DNA from 4 places in the Streptomyces sp. NPDC032161 genome. Region 3 is predicted to be linked to each of the others. Evidence: riboswitches for the same ligand, from Rfam matches in the RefSeq annotation. Region 3 holds a riboswitch; each other region holds the start of a gene.
The links. A riboswitch is a leader RNA that binds a small molecule or an ion and turns the genes downstream of it on or off. The one in region 3 is predicted to bind cobalamin.

Region 1: another riboswitch for cobalamin. It lies ahead of AB0E67_RS06085 (cobalamin biosynthesis protein); the one in region 3 lies ahead of AB0E67_RS02460 (ribonucleoside-diphosphate reductase subunit alpha).
Region 2: another riboswitch for cobalamin. It lies ahead of metE (5-methyltetrahydropteroyltriglutamate--homocysteine S-methyltransferase); the one in region 3 lies ahead of AB0E67_RS02460 (ribonucleoside-diphosphate reductase subunit alpha).
Region 4: another riboswitch for cobalamin. It lies ahead of AB0E67_RS34330 (ABC transporter substrate-binding protein); the one in region 3 lies ahead of AB0E67_RS02460 (ribonucleoside-diphosphate reductase subunit alpha).

What each region holds. Positions count from the first base shown of each region.
Region 1 is NZ_JBEZVN010000002.1:57,039-61,861, forward strand. It holds partial or broken gene AB0E67_RS06070 (inorganic phosphate transporter) at 1-421, shown strand, start outside; partial or broken gene AB0E67_RS06075 (hypothetical protein) at 532-675, opposite strand; gene AB0E67_RS06080 (hypothetical protein) at 821-1,051, shown strand; cobalamin riboswitch at 1,234-1,366, shown strand; gene AB0E67_RS06085 (cobalamin biosynthesis protein) at 1,511-2,587, shown strand; gene AB0E67_RS06090 (cobyric acid synthase) at 2,584-4,125, shown strand; gene cobN (cobaltochelatase subunit CobN) at 4,122-4,823, shown strand, end outside.
Region 2 is NZ_JBEZVN010000017.1:90,824-95,646, reverse strand. It holds gene AB0E67_RS24825 (cytochrome c oxidase assembly protein) at 1-270, shown strand, start outside; partial or broken gene AB0E67_RS24820 (GNAT family N-acetyltransferase) at 478-794, opposite strand; gene metE (5-methyltetrahydropteroyltriglutamate--homocysteine S-methyltransferase) at 877-3,195, opposite strand; cobalamin riboswitch at 3,361-3,585, opposite strand.
Region 3 is NZ_JBEZVN010000001.1:589,208-594,030, forward strand. It holds gene AB0E67_RS02445 (GntR family transcriptional regulator) at 1-255, shown strand, start outside; gene AB0E67_RS02450 (DUF3311 domain-containing protein) at 634-909, shown strand; gene mctP (monocarboxylate uptake permease MctP) at 906-2,555, shown strand; cobalamin riboswitch at 2,719-2,852, shown strand; gene AB0E67_RS02460 (ribonucleoside-diphosphate reductase subunit alpha) at 3,129-4,823, shown strand, end outside.
Region 4 is NZ_JBEZVN010000055.1:13,649-18,471, forward strand. It holds gene AB0E67_RS34320 (ABC transporter ATP-binding protein) at 1-421, opposite strand, end outside; gene AB0E67_RS34325 (iron ABC transporter permease) at 418-1,455, opposite strand; gene AB0E67_RS34330 (ABC transporter substrate-binding protein) at 1,569-2,531, opposite strand; cobalamin riboswitch at 2,642-2,824, opposite strand; gene AB0E67_RS34335 (alpha/beta hydrolase-fold protein) at 3,094-4,236, shown strand; gene AB0E67_RS34340 (sensor histidine kinase) at 4,611-4,823, shown strand, end outside.

The DNA.
Region 1 (4,823 bases), on a different contig from region 3:
GATCGCCTCGGCCGGACTGGTCTCCCTCGCCCACGGCACCAACGACGCGCAGAAGACCATGGGCATCATCACCCTGGCCCTGGTCACCGGTGGTGTGCTGCACCCCGGCGCCAACCCGCCGGTCTGGGTCATCGTCTCCGCCGGTACGGCCATCGCGCTCGGCACCTACCTGGGCGGCTGGCGCATCATCCGCACCATGGGCAGCGGCCTCACCGACCTCAGGCCGCCGCAGGGCTTCGCCGCCCAGACCAGCGCGGCCACGGTCATCCTCGCCTCCTCGCACCTCGGCTTCTCCCTGTCCACCACCCAGTCCTGCTCCGGCGCCGTGATGGGCGCGGGTCTCGGCCGCCAGGGCGGCGTGGTCCGCTGGTCCACCGCCACCCGGATGTTCGTCGCGTGGGGCCTGACCCTGCCGGCCGCGGGCCTGGTCGGCGCGGGCGCCGAGTTGCTGACCAAGCAGGGCACCTGGGGCGTCGTCGTGGTCGCGGCGCTGCTGGTCGTGGGTTCCGGCTCGATCTGGCTGGTCTCGCGCCGCAAGCCGGTCGGCCACGGGGACGTCGCCCCCTCGGAGAGCGCCGTCGAACCCGCGGGCGTCGTCACCACGGCCATCGCCGCCGTCAGCCCGCCGCCCACCGTCGCGGCCACCGCCGCGGCGCAGGACCTCATGACCATCATCCCGGCCACGCCCGCGGCCGCCGCCCCGACCGCCACCGCCCAGGACCCGGCGCGTCCCGCCGCCGTCTAGGACGTATTTCGAAAGCGCCGTGACCGGCACCGGACCGAACACGCGGACCGTCCGCAGACCGTCTAAGGAAGCAGCATGAAAATCGACTGGGCAGCCCTCGGCTCCGTCTTCGGCGTCTCCCTCGTCGTCACCGTCGCGCTGGTGGGCGTCTTCACCCTCGGCATCGTCGGTCTCGCCAAGCAGCCCGAGGCGGCGGCCCGGGGCGGCTCCGGCGGATCCCGGGAGCTGGCGCGCGCGGGCGCGTACGTCTGCTTCGCGCTGTGCGTGGCGGCGGTCGCGTACGGGATCTATCTGATCGTCGCCTGAGGCCCTCCCCTGGCACCTCCTTTTCGCAGCCCCGACGGGCCGGACGCACCTCGCGCGTCCGGCCCGTCGTCGTGTCCCCGTCCCGATGTGGGCCTCAGCACACTGCACCGCCGCAGGTCAACGGCAAGTTGACGGGCGTTCGCAGAGCGTGGTGGACTGCCGGAGCCATTTACGGCGACAGCAGAGGAAGCCGGTGCGAATCCGGCGCGGTCCCGCCACTGTCACCGGGGAGCGGTCCCCCACACCGGGAAGTCACGGCACGCGCGAGCGGGCTGGAAGGCCGGGGGAATCGCGGATCCGGGAGCCAGGAGACTCTGGTCGCCGGTCACGTCGAACCAGGGCGCGGACCCTGAGTGAGGACAAGTCGCCATGCCTGGCAGCCGTGCGTCCCTTGCCCCGGCGCTCTCCCCGAGAGCCGCCCGTACGAAGGTCCTCCGAGGCACGACGGCCGACTGAGCCATGCGTGCCGATCGCGTGTTCGCGTACGGCGCCACAGCCGGTCTGATCGGCGATCTGCTGCTCGGTGACCCCCGCAGGGGGCACCCGGTCGCCGCCTTCGGGCGGGCCGCGGCGGGCGTCGAACGCCGTCTGTGGCGCGACCACCGCGGGTGGGGCGCGCTGCACACCCTCGTCTGCGCCGGAGGCGCCGTGGGCGGTGCGGCGCTGCTCACCCGTGCCGTACGCCGTCACCCCGCCGCCTCCGTCGCGCTGACCGCGGCCGCCACCTGGTCCGTGGTCGGCGGCACCTCGCTGGGGCGGGAGGCACGGGCCGTCGGCGGCGCCCTGGCCGCCGGGGACGTCGCGGTGGCCCGGGAACGCCTGCCGCACCTGTGCGGCCGCGACCCGCACTCCCTGGACGGGCCGCAGATCGCCCGCGCCGTGGTGGAGTCCGTGGCCGAGAACACCTCGGACGCCGTGGTGGGCGCCCTGGTGTGGGGGGCGCTGGCCGGTGTGCCCGGCCTCGTCGGCTTCCGCGCGGTCAACACCCTGGACGCGATGGTCGGCCACAGGTCGCCCCGCCACCGGCGCTACGGCTGGGCCTCGGCCCGCCTCGACGACCTCGTGGGATGGCCCGGCGCCCGGCTGACCGCCGTGCTCGCCGTGGCCGCCGGCGGACGGCCGCGCGAGGCGGTACGGGCCTGGCGGGCCGACGCGGCGAAGCATCCGAGCCCCAACGCGGGCCCGGTGGAGGCGTCGTTCGCGGGCGCGCTGGGCGTGCGCCTGGGCGGAACGCTGGCGTACGGGGGCCGGGTGGAGCACCGCCCGGTACTGAACGGGGAGGCGGGCCGGGCGGTGGAGACCGCGGACATCGAACGCGCGGTGCGGCTCTCGCGCCGGGTGGGCGTGCTGGCCCTCGGCGTGTGCGTGGCCGCTCGGCTGGGCGCGGGTCTCGCCGCGCGACGGCTCGCGGACGTACGGGGCACGGGACGGGGACGGATCACGGGCACCCGGCCCGCAGGTGTGGGCGGCGCCGCCGCGGGGGCCGCGCGGCTCCTGACCGCGGGACGCCCGGACACAGGACGGAGACGGACATGAGCGGCGGACTCCTGGTCGCCGGGACCACCTCGGACGCGGGCAAGAGCGTCGTCACGGCGGGCATCTGCCGCTGGCTCGCGCGCCGGGGCGTGAAGGTGGCGCCCTTCAAGGCGCAGAACATGTCGCTGAACTCCTACGTCACCCGGGAGGGTGCCGAGATCGGCCGTGCCCAGGCCATGCAGGCCGCGGCCGCCCGGGTGGAGCCGTCCGCGCTGATGAACCCGGTGCTGCTCAAGCCCGGCGGGGACCGCTCCAGCCAGGTCGTCCTGATGGGCAGGCCGGTGGGCGAGATGAGCGCGCGCGGCTACCACGGCGGACGGCAGGAGGCCCTGCTCGGCACGGTCGTGGACTGCCTGGAGCGGCTGCGGAGCACGTACGACGCGGTGATCTGCGAGGGGGCCGGCAGCCCGGCCGAGATCAATCTGCGGCGCACGGACATCGTGAACATGGGCATCGCCCGGGCGGCGCGCTTCCCGGTGGTGGTGGTCGGGGACATCGACCGGGGCGGCGTCTTCGCGTCGTTCTTCGGTACGACGGCGTTGCTCTCCGCCGAGGACCAGGCGCTGGTCGCGGGCTATCTCGTGAACAAGTTCCGCGGCGACGTGTCGCTGCTGGAGCCGGGCCTGGAGATGCTGCGCGAGATCACCGGCCGCCCGACGTACGGGGTGCTGCCCTTCGCGCACGGCCTCGGCATCGACGAGGAGGACGGGCTCCGGGTCTCGCTGCGCGGCGCCGTGCGCGAGTCGGTGGTCGCGCCGCCGCACGGCGAGGACGTGCTGCGGGTCGCGGTGTGCGCCGTGCCCCTGATGTCGAACTTCACCGACGTGGACGCGCTGGCCGCCGAACCGGGCGTCGTCGTCCGCTTCGTGGACCGCGCCGAGGAGCTGGCCGACGCCGATCTCGTCGTCGTGCCCGGCACCCGGGGAACGGTCGGGGCGCTGGCCTGGCTGCGCGAGCGCGGGCTCGCCGACGCCCTGGCCCGGCGTGCCGCCGAGGGCCGGCCGGTCCTCGGCGTCTGCGGCGGCTACCAGGTCCTCGGCGAGCACATCGAGGACGAGGTCGAATCGCGGGCCGGGCACGTCGACGGGCTCGGACTGCTGCCGCTGCGCGTCCGGTTCGACCGCGAGAAGACCCTGGCCCGGCCCGTCGGGGAGGCGCTCGGCGCGCCGGTCGAGGGCTACGAGATCCACCACGGCGTCGCCGACGTGCGCGGCGGCGAGCCGTTCTTCACCGACGGCCGGGGCCGCGCCCTGGACGGCTGCCGGGCCGGAGCCGTGTGGGGCACCCACTGGCACGGCTCGCTGGAGAGCGACGCGTTCCGCCGCCGTTTCCTGACCGAGGTGGCGCGCGCCGCGGGCCGGCGTTTCGTCCCCGCCCCCGACACCCGTTTCGCCGAGCTGCGCGAGGAACAGCTCGACCGCCTCGGCGACCTGATCGAAGAACACGCCGACACCGGCGCGCTGCTCCGGCTCATCGAGTCGGGCGCGCCGTCCGGACTTCCCTTCATCGCCCCCGGAGCACCTGGAGCACGCGTATGAACGCCCCCACGAGCACCGTGCTGTTGCTGTCGACCGCCGACACGGACCTGCTCGCCGCCCGCGCCTCCGGCGCGCCCTACCGGATCGGCAACCCCACCCGTGTCGACGTCCACGAGGAACTGCCCGCGCTGATCGAGGGCGCCTCCGTCGCCGTCGTCCGGCTGCTCGGCGGCAAGCGCGCCTGGGAGGACGGCCTGGCCGTGCTGCGGGCGTCCGGCATCCCGACCGTGCTGCTGGGCGGCGAGACCGTGCCGGACGCGGAGCTGATGGCCGAGTCGTCCGTGCCCGCCGGGGTGGTCGCGGAGGCGCTGCGCTACCTGGTGGAGGGCGGTCCGGGGAACCTGGTGGAGCTGACCCGTTTCCTCTCCGACACGGTGCTGCTGACCGGTCACGGTTTCGCCGAGCCGCAGCGGATGCCGGAGTGGGGCGTGCGCGGCGACCGGGAGTTCGTCGAGGGCCGCCCGACCGTCGGGGTGCTGTTCTACCGGGCGCACGAACTGTCCGGGAACACCTCGTTCGTGGACGTGCTGTGCGAGGCCGTCGAGGAGCGCGGCGCCAACGCCCTGCCGGTGTACTGCGGTTCGCTGCGCGGCGCGGACGCCGGTCTGTACGAGCTGCTGGGCCGGGCGGACGCCCTGGTCGCCACCGTCCTGGCGGCGGGCGGCACCCGCGCCTCGGACGCCTCCGCCGGGGGCGAC
Region 2 (4,823 bases), on a different contig from region 3:
TCGCGACCGGGCGTGCGCGTACGTCTGGTCTGCCTCGGGGTGGCCGTCGCGATGCACGCGGTGGTCTCGCAACTCATGTACGGCGGCTTCCGGGTCCACATCCACGCGCCGATCGACCAGGTCCGAGGGGGCGCGGAGATCATGTACTACGGCGGTGACGGCGCCGAACTGCTCCTGGCCGCCGCCTTGGTGACCACGTGGCGACCCGACCGCCGGCGTACGGCACCGCCACGCGTCGCCGGGACCGGAGCCGCTCCGACACCTGTCTGAAAGTCGACATGTCACGGCGATGGGGGAAGGTTGGGCGAACCGGACCGCGCGGCGGCCCCGAGGACCTGACGCAGGGCGTGGTACCGGACACGGGCGCCCGGAGTGGGCTCCGCAGGCGCCGGTCCGTCAGCGGGGCCCCGGGGCGGCGGACTTGACCGTGTGCGTGGGCGCGGCTCCGGTGTCACGGGAAAGAGCGACTCCGGGAAGTCACGGGGAAAGGGACGCCAGGGACCGGGCGGGATGGCGTGGGCCGAGGAACACGGCGATGCCCTGACCTCGGGCGAGGGGTGGGTGGCCGGTGTCAGGCCCAGGCGACGGTAGAAGGCCATGGCACGGGGGGACCGGGCCGAGGTGAGCAGCCAGGCGCGGCCCTCGGGTGCGTCAGCGGTCACGGCCTCCCGCAGTTCGGCGGCGAGGCGGGTGCCACGGAAGGCCGCGCGGACGGCGAGTTCGTCCGTCTCGCGGGCGTCGCACAACCATTCGGCGGTGCGGTCGGGACCGAGGCCGGCGGCGGCCTGTGCGTAGCTGCCGCGCCCCATTTCCGCACGTCTGCGCTGCTCGGCGGGGCCGGGGCGCTGGCGCCCCGGCCCCGGTGTTCCGGCCGGCTCAGGACGGGGAGAGCTCGCCGCGGACCGTGCGGGCCGCGGCGACCAGGTTCTCCAGGGAGGCGCGGGTCTCGGGCCAGCCGCGGGTCTTCAGGCCGCAGTCGGGATTGACCCACAGCCGCTCCGCCGGGATGGCCTTCAAGCCGGTGCGCAGCAGATCCGCCGCCTCTCCGGCGCTCGGGACGCGGGGGGAGTGGATGTCGTAGACGCCCGGTCCGGCCTCGCGCGGGTAGCCGTGGTCGGCGAGTTCACGGGCGACCTGCATGTGCGAGCGGGCGGCCTCCAGGCTGATGACATCGGCGTCGAGGTCGTCGATGGCCTGGACGATGTCGCCGAACTCGGCGTAGCACATGTGGGTGTGGATCTGGGTGTCCGCACGCACACCACCGGTGGTGAGCCGGAACGCCTCGGTGGCCCACGCGAGGTAGGCGTCGCGGTCGGCGGCGCGCAGCGGCAGGGTCTCGCGCAGGGCGGGCTCGTCGACCTGGATGACCGACGTACCGGCCGCCTCCAGGTCGCCCACCTCCTCGCGCAGCGCGAGGGCGACCTGCCGGGCGGTCTCCCCGAGCGGCTGGTCGTCGCGGACGAAGGACCAGGCGAGCATGGTGACCGGCCCGGTGAGCATGCCCTTGACCGGGCGGTCGGTGAGCGACTGCGCGTACGTCGTCCAGCGGACCGTCATCGGATCCGGGCGGGAGATGTCGCCTGCCAGGATCGGCGGGCGCACGTAGCGGGTGCCGTAGGACTGCACCCAGCCGTGCTGGGTGGCGAGGTAGCCGGTCAACTGTTCGGCGAAGTACTGGACCATGTCGTTGCGTTCGGGCTCGCCGTGCACGAGGACGTCCAGGCCCGTCTTCTCCTGGAAGGCGATCACCTCCTGGATCTCGGCCCTGACGCGTTCCTCGTACCCTGCTGTGTCGATCCGGCCGGCCCGCAGGTCCGCTCGCGCGGCGCGCAGCTCGTCGGTCTGCGGGAACGAGCCGATGGTGGTGGTCGGCAGCAGCGGCAGGCCGAGATGTGCGTGCTGGGCGGCGGTGCGCTCGGCGTACGGCTGGGAGCGGCGCGCGTCGGCCTCCGTCGTGGCGGCGGCACGGGCACGGACCGCCGGGTCGTGAGTGATGGGCGAGTGCGCGCGGGACGCGAGGTCGGCCCGGTTCGCGGCGAGTTCGGCGGCGATCGTGTCGGTGCCCTGGGCGAGGCCCTTGGCGAGTGTGACGATCTCCCGCGTCTTCTGCCGTGCGAACGCCAGCCAGCGCAGGATCTGCGGTTCGATGTCCCGCTCCGGTGCCGTGTCCAGCGGCACGTGGAGGAGGGAGCAGGAGGCAGACACATCGACGCGGTCGGCCAGGCCCAGCAGCGTGCCCAGTGTGGACAGGGACTTGGCGAGGTCGTTGCCCCAGATGTTGCGGCCGTCGACCACCCCGGCGACCAGCCGCTTGCCGGGCAGTCCGCCGACGGCGGCGAGCGCGTCCAGATGGGCGGCGGCGCCCTCGGTGAAGTCCAGCGCGAGCCCGTCGACCGGCGCCTTCGCCAGGACCGGCAGGGCGTCGCCGAGCCGGCCGAAATAGGAGGCGACCAGCAGCTTCGGCCGGTCGGCGAGCGCGCCGAGGCCGCGGTAGGCGCGCTCGGCGGCGTTCAGCTCGGCAGGGGTGCGGTCCTGGACCAGGGCCGGCTCGTCCAGCTGTACCCACTCGGCGCCGGCGGCTCGCAGGTCGGCGAGGACCTCGGCGTACACCGGCAGCAGCCGGTCGAGCAGGGTGAGCGGATCGAAGTCGGCGGCCACGCCGGGAGCCGGCTTGGAGAGCAGCAGATAGGTGACCGGACCCACGAGCACGGGCCGGGCGGTGAGTCCGAGCGCGAGGGCCTCCTTCAACTCGCCCGTCTGCTTGGCGGAGTCGGCGGTGAAGACGGTGTCAGGGCCCAGTTCCGGGACGAGATAGTGGTAGTTGGTGTCGAACCACTTGGTCATCTCCAGTGGCGCCACCTCCTGGGTGCCGCGGGCCATGGCGAAGTAGCCGTCCAGGGCATCGGCGGTGACGGCGTCCCGGTGGCGTTCGGGGATCGCGCCGACCATGACGGTGGTGTCCAGGACATGGTCGTAGAACGAGAAGTCGCCGGTCGGCACCTCGTGGATGCCTGCGTCGGCGAGGTGCCGCCAGTTGTTCCGGCGCAGGTCGGCGGCGGTGGCCCGGAGGGCCTCGGCCGTGACGCGGCCCTTCCAGTAACCCTCGACGGCCTTCTTCAGTTCCCGGTTCCGGCCCTGACGGGGGTAGCCGTACACGGTGGCCCGTGTTGCCGCGGCTGCGGACTTCGGTGTCACGGAGATCTCCTTCGCGAGATGAATCCCTGAGATCCCGGGGACGGGACGAGAGCGCGAAGGGATGACGAACCGGGCGGAGACGATCCCGTGCGGCAAGGCACGGTCATCCGCCTGGTATGTACGCCGACCCGCCCTCGAGGTCACCGGGATGTCCGCGCACGACTGGTCCGTGCGCGGGCAGTTGGCAGGTCTTCGGACTCGCGGGCACGTCCTCACCTCATGAGGACATCTACTGGCCGTCGCTTCCCAGACCCTGTACGTCGGGTCCAGTGCGTATGACGGCGGTCGTTCCCGCTCACCGCTGCGGGGCAGTCCCGGATTCCCACCGGGTTCCCTCTTGCGACGCTCCCGCCTGGCTGACGGGGGCGAACCAGCTGCTGCCCGCAGCCTACGGGCTGACGCGCGAGGAAGGGCGAGGTCGTCCATCATCCGGATGGTGAATCAAGTCACGTGTGGCGGACGGCGCGGGGGCATGGACGCGGTGGGCGCGATCCCGGTCCACACCCCGCGGCGTACCGGATCCTGAGCCCCGGTCGCGGGCGTGGAAGCCCCGCTTGGAGGGCCGCCTCTCGGATCCGTCTGTGGTTCGTTCTCTCCAACGGGCAGCACGACGAGTATCCGGACGAGGACACCGTGCCGATCGGTGAGGCGTTCAGGATCGTGGAGCACATCGTCGGCGCCGGATCCTGGCCCGCCGACGCGCACCGGGTGGTCGATCGCTGATCCGGCGGACCTGTCGCCGGGCTCGGACGCCAGGATTTCGGTACGACGGCCGGTCAAAGAAGTCCCCGCACCGCGCGGTGATGCTGCCACGGGAGACATGCGGTGAACGGGATTGATCCGATCCTGCGAACGCTGAACACGGCGAGTTCCTGCTCGCCAATGAAATCGAGCGCCGCCCGGTGCCAACGGGGGCCCGGACGAAGAATGCCGAACGCGGCCACCGGAATAGCGTAAAAGCATTGCAGTCCCTCAGGATTCCGAATGTTCTGCCTTCGGAGGTCTCCGAGGTATACCGACGCAGTGGTGCCAAGCATGCTCTCCGGGTGGGCGACGGCAGCGACGCAAGGACGCCGGGCAACCGAAAGGGCCGCAACGGATCTGCTCGTTCCCCGGTACGGCACTGAACGTCGAGGCGGTGGCCTGATCGGAGGATCACCCCTGGTCAGGGCCTTTGGGGGAGGTGCCGGTAGTGAGTTGTTCACGTGACTCGGCCGTATTGCTCACGCCGGTCGGCACGCCGTCAAGGGCGACTTTCCTCACAGTGGGAGTTTGCTCTCCGCGGGCCCTTCCCGGTGATTACGCGATGGTAGCCTCGAGTGAGTGAGGGATCGACTCGCCATTGCGGAAGCCCGCCGAGATATTCCTGGTGAAACGTCTGTCGATTTGCCTCGGAATGCTTCGCTTCTATGTACCGAGGTCCAGATGGCTGGTAAATCGCTCTTGGTATTCGACACGGCGTTCACAGGGGTGCGAAGCCGTTGTTCGAGGTCCTTTTCGGTGTACGCCCGCAGGATCGTCGAGCAGCTCGAAAAGCCGGACACGGATTTCCTTGCGAGGATTTCATCGACGATCGGCACCGATGGGCGGTACATCGCGGAGGGCACCCCGACACAGGTCGTCCGTCC
Region 3 (4,823 bases):
GTGAAGTACACGTCGCTCTACACCGCCCTGTCCGAGGTGTACGACGTCAGGCTGGCCGAGGCCGAGGAGACCATCGAGACCTCGCTCGCCACCCCGCGCGAGGCGGGGCTGCTCGGCACGGACGTGGGTCTGCCGATGCTGATGCTCTCCCGGCACTCGCTGGACGGGAGGGGCGAGCCCGTGGAGTGGGTGCGGTCGGTCTACCGGGGCGACCGGTACAAGTTCGTGGCGCGCCTGAAGCGGCCGATGGACTGAACGGTCCCGAGCGCGGGCGCCCGCCGGGTGGTTCGGCGGTCTGCGCGTGTCCCGGTCGGCGAACGGTCCGTGCGCGAGCGCCCGCCGGGCCGCGCGACCGGCTCGCCCGGTGGACCGTCCCGTCCGGCCCCGCCCGTCCTCACGGTCCCGCCGGTCCGCCCGGCCCTCCCGACCGCCCCCGTGGAACGCGTCCACGGGGGCGGTTCGCATGCCGCACGTCCTCAACTCCCGTACGTCTGACCATATTCCGAATATGTGCACCCGACCGCGGACCCGATTCCGGGCGGAAATGCGGTCAGGGGGTGACGGCGACCGAATCCCTCCCCTAGATTTCCTGCGCGTCGCAGCAGGTGATCAGCGAGGGGACGGAGTCGCCGCATGACAGCAAGCCCGAAGGACGTGCCCGCAAGCCCGGACGGGAGGCCGCCCGCGATCACGCCGGTGCGGGTGGTCATCGCCCTCTGTCTCGCCGCGCCGTTCGTCGCGATGCTCTGGGTGAGTTCGTACGCGAAGGTGGATCCCGCCTTCATCGGTATTCCGTTCTTCTACTGGTACCAGATGCTCTGGGTGCTGATCTCCACCGCGCTCACGGCCGTCGCCCACAAGCTCTGGCAGCGCGACCAGCGCGCCCGCAAGGGGGGTGACCAGGCGTGAAGGACGGTGTGAACGGCGTCGCGCTCGGCGTCTTCGTCTTCTTCTTCGCGGCCGTCACGGTCATGGGCTTCCTGGCGGCGCGCTGGCGCAGGGCCGAGAACGGGGCCAGCCTCGACGAATGGGGCCTGGGTGGAAGGTCGTTCGGCACCTGGGTCACCTGGTTCCTGCTCGGCGGCGACCTGTACACCGCGTACACCTTCGTCGCCGTTCCCGCGGCGATCTACGCGGCGGGCGCGGCGGGCTTCTTCGCCGTGCCGTACACGATCCTGGTGTATCCGCTGATCTTCACCTTCCTGCCCCGGTTGTGGTCGGTCTCGCACCGGCACGGGTACGTGACGACGTCCGACTTCGTCCGCGGGCGCTTCGGCTCGAAGGGGCTGTCGCTGGCGGTCGCCGTCACCGGCATCCTCGCCACGATGCCCTACATCGCGCTGCAACTCGTCGGCATCCAGGCGGTGCTGGACGTGATGGGCGTCGGCGGCGGCGAGAACACGCACTGGTTCGTCAAGGACCTGCCGCTGCTGCTCGCGTTCGCGGTGCTCGCCGCGTACACCTACTCGTCGGGGCTGCGGGCCCCCGCGCTGATCGCGTTCGTCAAGGACGGCCTGATCTACCTGGTCATCGTGGTGGCGATCGTCTACATCCCGATCAAGCTGGGCGGGTTCCACGACATCTTCGCCGCCGCCCAGGAGAAGTTCGCCGGCCCGCCCGGCGGGAAGCCGACCGGCGCCCTGGCACCCGGCGAGGCGAGCCAGTGGGCTTACGCCACCCTCGCGTTGGGCTCGGCGCTGGCGCTCTTCATGTATCCGCACTCGATCACGGCGACGCTCTCCGGCCGCAGCCGTGACGTGATCCGGCGCAACACCACGATCCTGCCGCTGTACTCGTTGATGCTGGGCATGCTGGCGCTCCTCGGCTTCATGGCGATCGCCGCCGGGATCAAGGTGGAGAACGGGCAGCTGGCCATCCCGCAGCTGTTCGAGAACATGTTCCCCGACTGGTTCGCGGGCGTCGCGTTCGCCGCCATCGGCATCGGCGCGCTGGTGCCCGCCGCGATCATGTCGATCGCGGCGGCGAACCTCTTCACCCGCAACATCTACAAGGACTTCCTGAAACCGGACGCGACCCCGGAGGAGGAGACCAAGGTCTCCAAGCTGGTGTCGCTGCTGGTGAAGGTCGGGGCGCTGGCCTTCGTCCTCACCATGGACAAGACGGTCGCGATCAACTTCCAGCTGCTGGGCGGGATCTGGATCCTCCAGACCATGCCGGCCCTGGTCGGCGGCCTGTTCACCCGCTGGTTCCACCGTTGGGCACTGCTCGCGGGCTGGGCGATCGGCATGGTGTACGGGACCGTCGTCGCGTACGGGGTCTCCAGCCCGACCCAGTCGCACTTCGGCGGACCCTCCGCGAAGATCCCCGGCATCGGTGAGATCGGCTACATCGGCCTGACCGCGTTCGTGCTCAACGTGGTGGTGACGGTGGTGCTGACCCTCGTCCTGAACGCCGTGAAGGCGCCCGCCGGCATCGACGAGACCTCCCCCGCCGACTACACGGCGGACACGGGCGAGCCGGGTGTCCGGGTGGAGCTGCCGCCGGCCGTGCCGGAGCCGCCGAGCGCGGCGGCGGCACCGGGCGCGGATCGCTGAGGGTTCCCGCCACGACGGCCCGGAAGCGGCCCGCCACGCCCCTTGCCCGAGGGGTGCGGCGGGCCCGTCCGTCTTCCTCTCCCCAGGGCCGCAGTGCGCGTTCTACGGCCTCGACGCGAGTCGACCGACACAACATCTGGGGGCGGCGGCATCGGGCGGCCCCCACATGTATGCTCATGCTCGCTGTCGCCGCAGGGGAATCCGGTGTGAATCCGGAACTGTCCCGCAACGGTGTATTCGGTGTGCTTTTGCACACCCGAGCAAGTCCGACGACCTGCCGACAGCGCATCCGGCTCGACCGAACCGGATGCCAGACGTCCCGGGCCTCGCGGATGGGCCGGCGGACGCCGTACGCAGTGCCCCCGTCCCGGGCCCCGTACTGCCCGGCCGCCCGTCCCCGCAGGCCCCGAGCCGAGCGAGGGAGAGCACCGCGTGACCATCGCGCCAGCCGATCCGGCCTCAGTCGCAGTGTCCGAAGCGACCGTGTCCGAAGCGGCCGAGTCCGAAGCGGCCGAGTCCGGGGGAACCGCACACGACGGGCCCGGTACCGCACACGACGAGCCCGGGACCGCGCTGCTGCGGACCCTGACCGCCCTCACCGTCGACCTGCCCGACACCGACCCCGGCCGGGTGGCCGCCGCCGCGCTGCGCGGGCGCAGCGCCCGGGCGGACGAGGCCGAGTTGCGGGCGCTGGCGACCGAGGCCGCCGCGGGGCTGATCTCCGAGGACCCCGCCTACTCCCGGCTCGCCGCCCGGCTGCTGACCCGCGCCATCGCGGACGAGGCGGCGGGGCAGGGCGCGGTCTCCTTCTCCGCGTCCGTCGCCGTCGGCCACCGCGAGGGCCTGATCGCGGACCGCACCGCCGCGTTCGTCCAGGCGCACGCCGCCACCCTGGACGCGCTGGTCGAACACTCCCTCGCCGACGGCGCCGACGACCGGTTCGGCTACTTCGGGCTGCGCACCCTGCACAGCCGCTACCTGCTGCGCCACCCGCACACCCGTCAGGTCGTCGAGACCCCGCAGCACTTCATGCTGCGGGTGGCGTCCGGGCTCGCCGAGGACGACTCCCCGCGTGCCGTGGACGAGGTCGCGGCGCTGTACGGACTGATGAGCCGACTCGACTACCTCCCGTCCTCCCCCACGCTGTTCAACTCCGGTACCCGGCACCCGCAGATGTCGTCCTGCTATCTGCTGGACTCCCCGCTCGACGAGCTCGACTCGATCTACGACCGCTACCACCAGGTGGCGCGCCTCTCCAAGCACGCGGGCGGCATCGGTCTGCCGTACTCCCGCATCCGGGCCCGCGGTTCGCTGATCCGGGGCACCAACGGGCACTCGAACGGGATCGTGCCGTTCCTGAAGACGCTCGACGCCTCCGTGGCGGCGGTCAACCAGGGCGGCCGTCGCAAGGGCGCGGCAGCCGTCTACCTGGAGACCTGGCACGCGGACATCGAGGAGTTCCTGGAGCTGCGCGACAACACCGGCGAGGACGCCCGCCGTACGCACAACCTGAACCTCGCGCACTGGATCCCCGACGAGTTCATGCGCCGGGTCGACGCGGACGGCGAGTGGTCGCTGTTCTCCCCGTCCGACGTGCCCGGGCTGGTCGACCTGTGGGGCGAGGAGTTCGACGCCGCGTACCGGGCCGCCGAGGCGAAGGGGCTGGCCCGCAAGACGCTGCCGGCCCGGGAGCTGTACGGGCGGATGATGCGCACCCTCGCGCAGACCGGCCAGGGCTGGATGACGTTCAAGGACGCCGCCAACCGGACCGCGAACCAGACCGCCGAGCCGGGCCGCGTCGTCCACTCGTCGAACCTGTGCACCGAGATCCTGGAGGTCACCGACGACGGCGAGACGGCCGTCTGCAACCTGGGCTCGGTCAACCTCGGCGCGTTCGTCGCGGGCGGGGACATCGACTGGGAGCGGCTGGACGCCACCGTCCGCACGGCCGTGACCTTCCTGGACCGGGTCGTCGACATCAACTTCTACCCGACCGAGCAGGCCGCCCGCTCCAACGCCAAGTGGCGTCCGGTGGGCCTGGGCGCCATGGGCCTCCAGGACGTCTTCTTCCAGCTGCGGCTGCCGTTCGACTCCGCCGAGGCCCGCGTGCTCTCCACGCGGATCTCCGAGCGGATCATGCTGGCCGCGTACGAGGCATCCTGCAACCTCGCGGAACGGTCCGGTCCGCTGCCCGCCTGGGAGCAGACGCGGGCCGCTCGCGGCGTGCTGCACCCCGACCACTACGCCACGGAGCCGAACTGGCCGGAG
Region 4 (4,823 bases), on a different contig from region 3:
AGGCCGCGTCCACGGACGCGAGGGCGGACGCGATCAGCCGGGCGTCCTGTGCCGTGTCGCCGTCGAACAGGCCCTTGTGCGGGGTACGCCCCATGGCGACCACCTCACGGACCGTCAGGTCGAAGTCGGCGACGGGCTCCTGGACCACCGCGGCCAGGGTACGGGCCAGTGTGCGCACGGGCAGGCGCCAGACATCGGTCCCGTCGACCCGTACGTGTCCGGCGTCGGGTCGCAGCACGCGGTAGACCGCGCGCAGCAGACTCGACTTGCCGCTGCCGTTGGGGCCGACCAGCCCCACGACCTCGCCGGGGCGGACGGTCAGGGAGACGTCCCGGACCAGGCGGTGCGCACCGGCGGACAGGGTGACCCCGTCGACGGACAGGGCGCCGCCGCCGACGGCGCGTTCGACCGCGTCGCTCATGCCGCCCCCCGTTCGTCGTTCCGCCGGGCGTCACGGCGCATGAGCCAGAGGAAGAAGGGGCCTCCGCACAGCGCCGTGAGCACCCCGACGGGAAGTTCCAACGGCGCCGCGACCGTGCGGGCGGCGATGTCGGCCCAGATCAGGAAGACGGCTCCGCCGAGGGCGGCCGTCGGCAGCACGCGACGGTGGTCGCCGCCGACGACGAGCCGCACGGTGTGCGGCAGCATCAGCCCGACGAAGCCGATCGGCCCGGTCGCGGCGACCAGGACGCCGGTGACGAGGGACAGCAGGACGAACATGCGGGCCCGGAACCGGGCCACGTCGAGTCCCATCGTGCCCGCCGACTCCTCGCCGGCCAGCAGCAGGTTCAGGTTCCGTGCCTGTACCAGCAGGACGGCGATGCCGAGCAGCAGGGCGGCACCCGGCAGCCAGAGCGTGTCCCAGCCGACGCCGCCGAGGCCGCCGAGGGTCCAGGCGAGGACGGCACGGGCCTCGTGGCCCCGGCCGGTGGTGAGCAGCAGCAGGTTCGTCACCGCGGTGAGCACCGACGCCGTCGCCACACCGGACAGCACGAGCCGTACCGAGGTGATGCGTCCGCCGGTGCGCGCGGTCGCGTACACCACCAGCAGCGCGCCCAGGGCACCGGCGAACGCGGCGGCCGGCAGCGAGACGGGCCCGAGCGCGCCCATGCCGAGCACGATCACCGTGACCGCGCCCAGCGACGCGCCGGAGGACACGCCCAGCAGGTACGGCTCGGCCAGCGGGTTGCGGATGAGGGCCTGCATGGCGGTGCCCACCACGGCCAGCCCGGCGCCGGTCACGGCACCGAGCAGCACCCGCGGCGCCCGCACGTCCAGGACGATCGTCTCCCGGGCGCGGGTCCAGGACGGCTCCTGCCAGTCGGCGCCCAGCGCGTGCGTCACGATGCCCCACACCTGGCCGGGCGGCACGTGCACCGAGCCGATGGCCAGGCCGGCGGTGGCGGAGACCACCAGCAGCAGCGCGAGGACGGTCAGCGCGAGGGGGAGGGGCACGCGCCGCGACCGGCCGCCGCGGCGCGGGAGCCACGCACTCGCTCCGTCGACCGCCCTCTCGGTCGTCCCGTCGGGCGGGGCGGCCCTCACGGGCGTTCCCGTCCCCGTCCCCGTCACCGGAAGCTCTCGGGATGCAGACCGCGTGCCAGGCCGTCGACCGCGTACGCCGAACGGATGCCGACGAGGGTCGCGGTCAGCGGCAGGACCACGAACCGCTCGTTCCTGATGGCCGGGACGTCGGCGAGGGCGGGCTGCGAGAGCAGGAACCGCTTCTTCTGCTCGACGCTGCCGGAGCCCGCGTAGTCGTAGATCACCACGACCTCGGGCTTGCGGGCCACGACCTGTTCCCAGGAGACGTCCCCGAAGACGTCGTCGAGCCCCGCGAAGATGTTCCGGCCGCCCGCCAGCCCGATCAGGTCGTTGCCGAGCCCCTTGCCGCCCGCGGTGAAGGCGGTCTTCTCGCCGCTGTCGTAGACGAAGACGGGCACGTCGGGCCCCTTCCCCACGGCCGCGACGGCCTTGTCCACGCGCCCCCTCAGATCGGCCACCAGCGCGGAGGCGCGGTCCGGGACGCCGAAGACGTCGCCGATGGTGGTGATCTCGTCGTAGGTGTCCCGCATCGTCACCCGCTTCTTGCCGCAGTACTCGCGGTTGAGGTAGGTGTCGATGCCCGCCTCGGCGAACGCCTTGCGCGACCGGCCCTCGTTCTCGGCGAACGCGCTGCCGTAGCCGCCGTAGACGAAGTCCGGCTCCGCGTCCAGGACGGTTTCGAAGGACGGCTCCCGCTTCGCCAGTTCGGGTACGGCCGCGAAGTCCTTCCGCAGCTCGGGCAGGACGGCCGAGTCCGGGAAGGCGGTACCGACCATGCGGTCCTTCAGCCCCAGGGCGAGGAGGAGTTCGGCGGGGTGCTGATGGATGGTGACCACGCGCGAGGGCGGTTTGTCGTACGTCGTTCTCACACCGCAGTTGTCCACGGTGACCGGGAAGCCCTCGACCGACGACGCACCGGCCTCCGGCTTCCCGGGGGAGCCGGCGGTGCCGCAACCGGCGGCCGACAGGACGGTGGCCAGGGCCATGACCCCGGCGACGACGCGCGGGGCGCGCCGGGTACGGGCAGAGGGAGAGCAGGGGCGGCGGCGGGGTATGCCGAAATACACGTAGAGCCTCCTGGGGAGTCCGCGCTCCTCAAAACGGGCCCGCGACAGGCCAGTGTCCTGACTCCCGGATCGACGTTCCCCCCGCCTTCCCGCGCGGCGCGCAGTGGCATGTCGAAGGGTTCCACTCCCCGGTCACAGTGGCGGGACCGTGCCGGATTCGCACCGGCTTCCTGTCTCCCGTCGCGGCGATGACCTGCCGATATTACGTTTGTCCGACGTCGGCGCACAAAGGGCGCCCATGTGAGTGATCGCACGCCGAGAAACCGGGGCCCGTCCCCCGGCCGTTCCCGCCCCTTCCCGGCGCGGCCGGGGCGCGCGATGCGGGAGGCCGAGGGCGACCGGCGTCGAAGGAGCGGGGGCCGGTTGCCGAAGGCACGGGAGTGACCGGCGTCAACACGAGGTTCCCGGTTCTCGCGTTCGACGTAAAAAGGTGGAAAAGAGGGTAAACCATCGTGCTGTGTGCGACATCCTCACTGGCGTGATGAGCCTGACGGGGACACCCTTCTTCCTGGCCACGATCGCGCTGGCCATGGTCAGCCTGCTGCTTCCCCTGTTGCTGTGGGGGCGGGTACGGGGTCCCGCCGTGGTACGAGGCGCGAGCCGCCTCGCGATGGTCGTCCTCGCGCAGGGGGCGGCCGTGCTGAGTGTCTTCGTGGTGGTCAACAACACCAACGGCCTGTACGACAGCTGGGCCGATCTGCTCGGCACCGGACACCATGTCGTCGCAGCCCCGGACCTCGGACGCGACGGACTCGGAAGTCACAAGGACCTGGCGAACGAGCCGAAGGCCGTCCAGGAGTTCGACCCGGTGCACGACGCCCGGATGGGGCGGAACGTCCGCGTCACCCAACTGCGCGGCCGGGTGTCGGGGGTGCGCGGCGAGGTGTACGTGTGGCTGCCGCCGCAGTACGACCAGCCGGCCTTCCGGCACCAGAGGTTCCCCGTGGTCGAACTCCTCGGCGGCTTCCCCGGTTCGGCGAAGGCGTGGTTCAGCAGCCTGCGGGTGCAGTCGCAGTTGGCGGCCGGGATGCGGAGCGGCGAGATCGCCCCGTTCATTCTCGTCGAACCGCGCACCAATCTGCTGGCCGGTCAGGACACCGGATGCGCCAATGTGCCGGGCGTCGTGGACGCCGAGTCATGGCTCAGCGTGGACGTCCGGCAGATGGTGATCGACACCTTCCGCGCACGGGGCGGCGCGAAGGGGTGGGCGGTGGCCGGCTACTCGGCCGGGGCGCACTGCGCCGTGAAGATGGCACTCGCCCACCCCGACCGGTACCGGGCCGCGGTGGGCCTGTCCGGCTACAACGACCCGGCCGCCGAACGGGTCTCCCTCACGGCCCGCGCCCCGGAGCTGCGGCGGGCCAACAACCCGCTGTGGATCCTGCGCCATGCGACCACCCCTCCGCGCGTCGCGCTGTATCTCTCGGGCGGACGCGACGACGGCTACCGCGACGGACTCGCGCTGCGGCGCGCGGCGGCACCCCCGACACGGGTGGTGGTGGCCCGGGTGACCGGGCCGCACACCATCGGCCTGTGGAAGCGCCAGGTGCCCCAGGTCTTCCGCTGGCTGACGGCCGAACTGTCGCCGTGGGCGGGACGGGTCGCGCCGACGAAGGGAGTCTGAACCGACAAGAAGCGCTGGGGGAGGGACCGACGGCCCGCGGGGGAGTGGCCGAGGCGGGGGCGTGACGGGTGGTCGGGCGCTCGGGCCCCCGCCGTCCGTTGTCACGTCGGCCGGCCGTCGTCATGCCGGTCGGGCGTCGGCCGAATGGAGTCGTCGGGCCGTCCGGCCGGGCGATCGTGACGACGTGTCCGGCGCCTCGGCCGGGGCACCGGCGGCGGTTCGGCGCACGGGCGGCAACCGCGCGTCGGAGGCCTCGGGCGTGGGCGGACACCGGATTCCGGGGACGGCGGCCGGGGCGGGGGGCGGATGCCGGAGGCCGCGGGGCCGTCCCGCGTGACGATGCCCGATGCGGTCGTCGACCCTACGGTGGTGCCATGGCGGTGAGCAGTGGTCGGAGAAGGGGGGAACGGTCCGGGTTCGGTGTGATGGACGCACTGGTCCTGGTCGTGCTGTTCGTCCTGTCCGTCGTGGCCGCCTCGATCGTGCCGCACGAGCGCGAGTTCTCCTTGCGCTGGCAGGCGGTGGTGCTGGCGGGCACCGGTTGTTCCGCGCTGGTGTGGCGGCGCCGTCACCCGGTCGGTGTACTG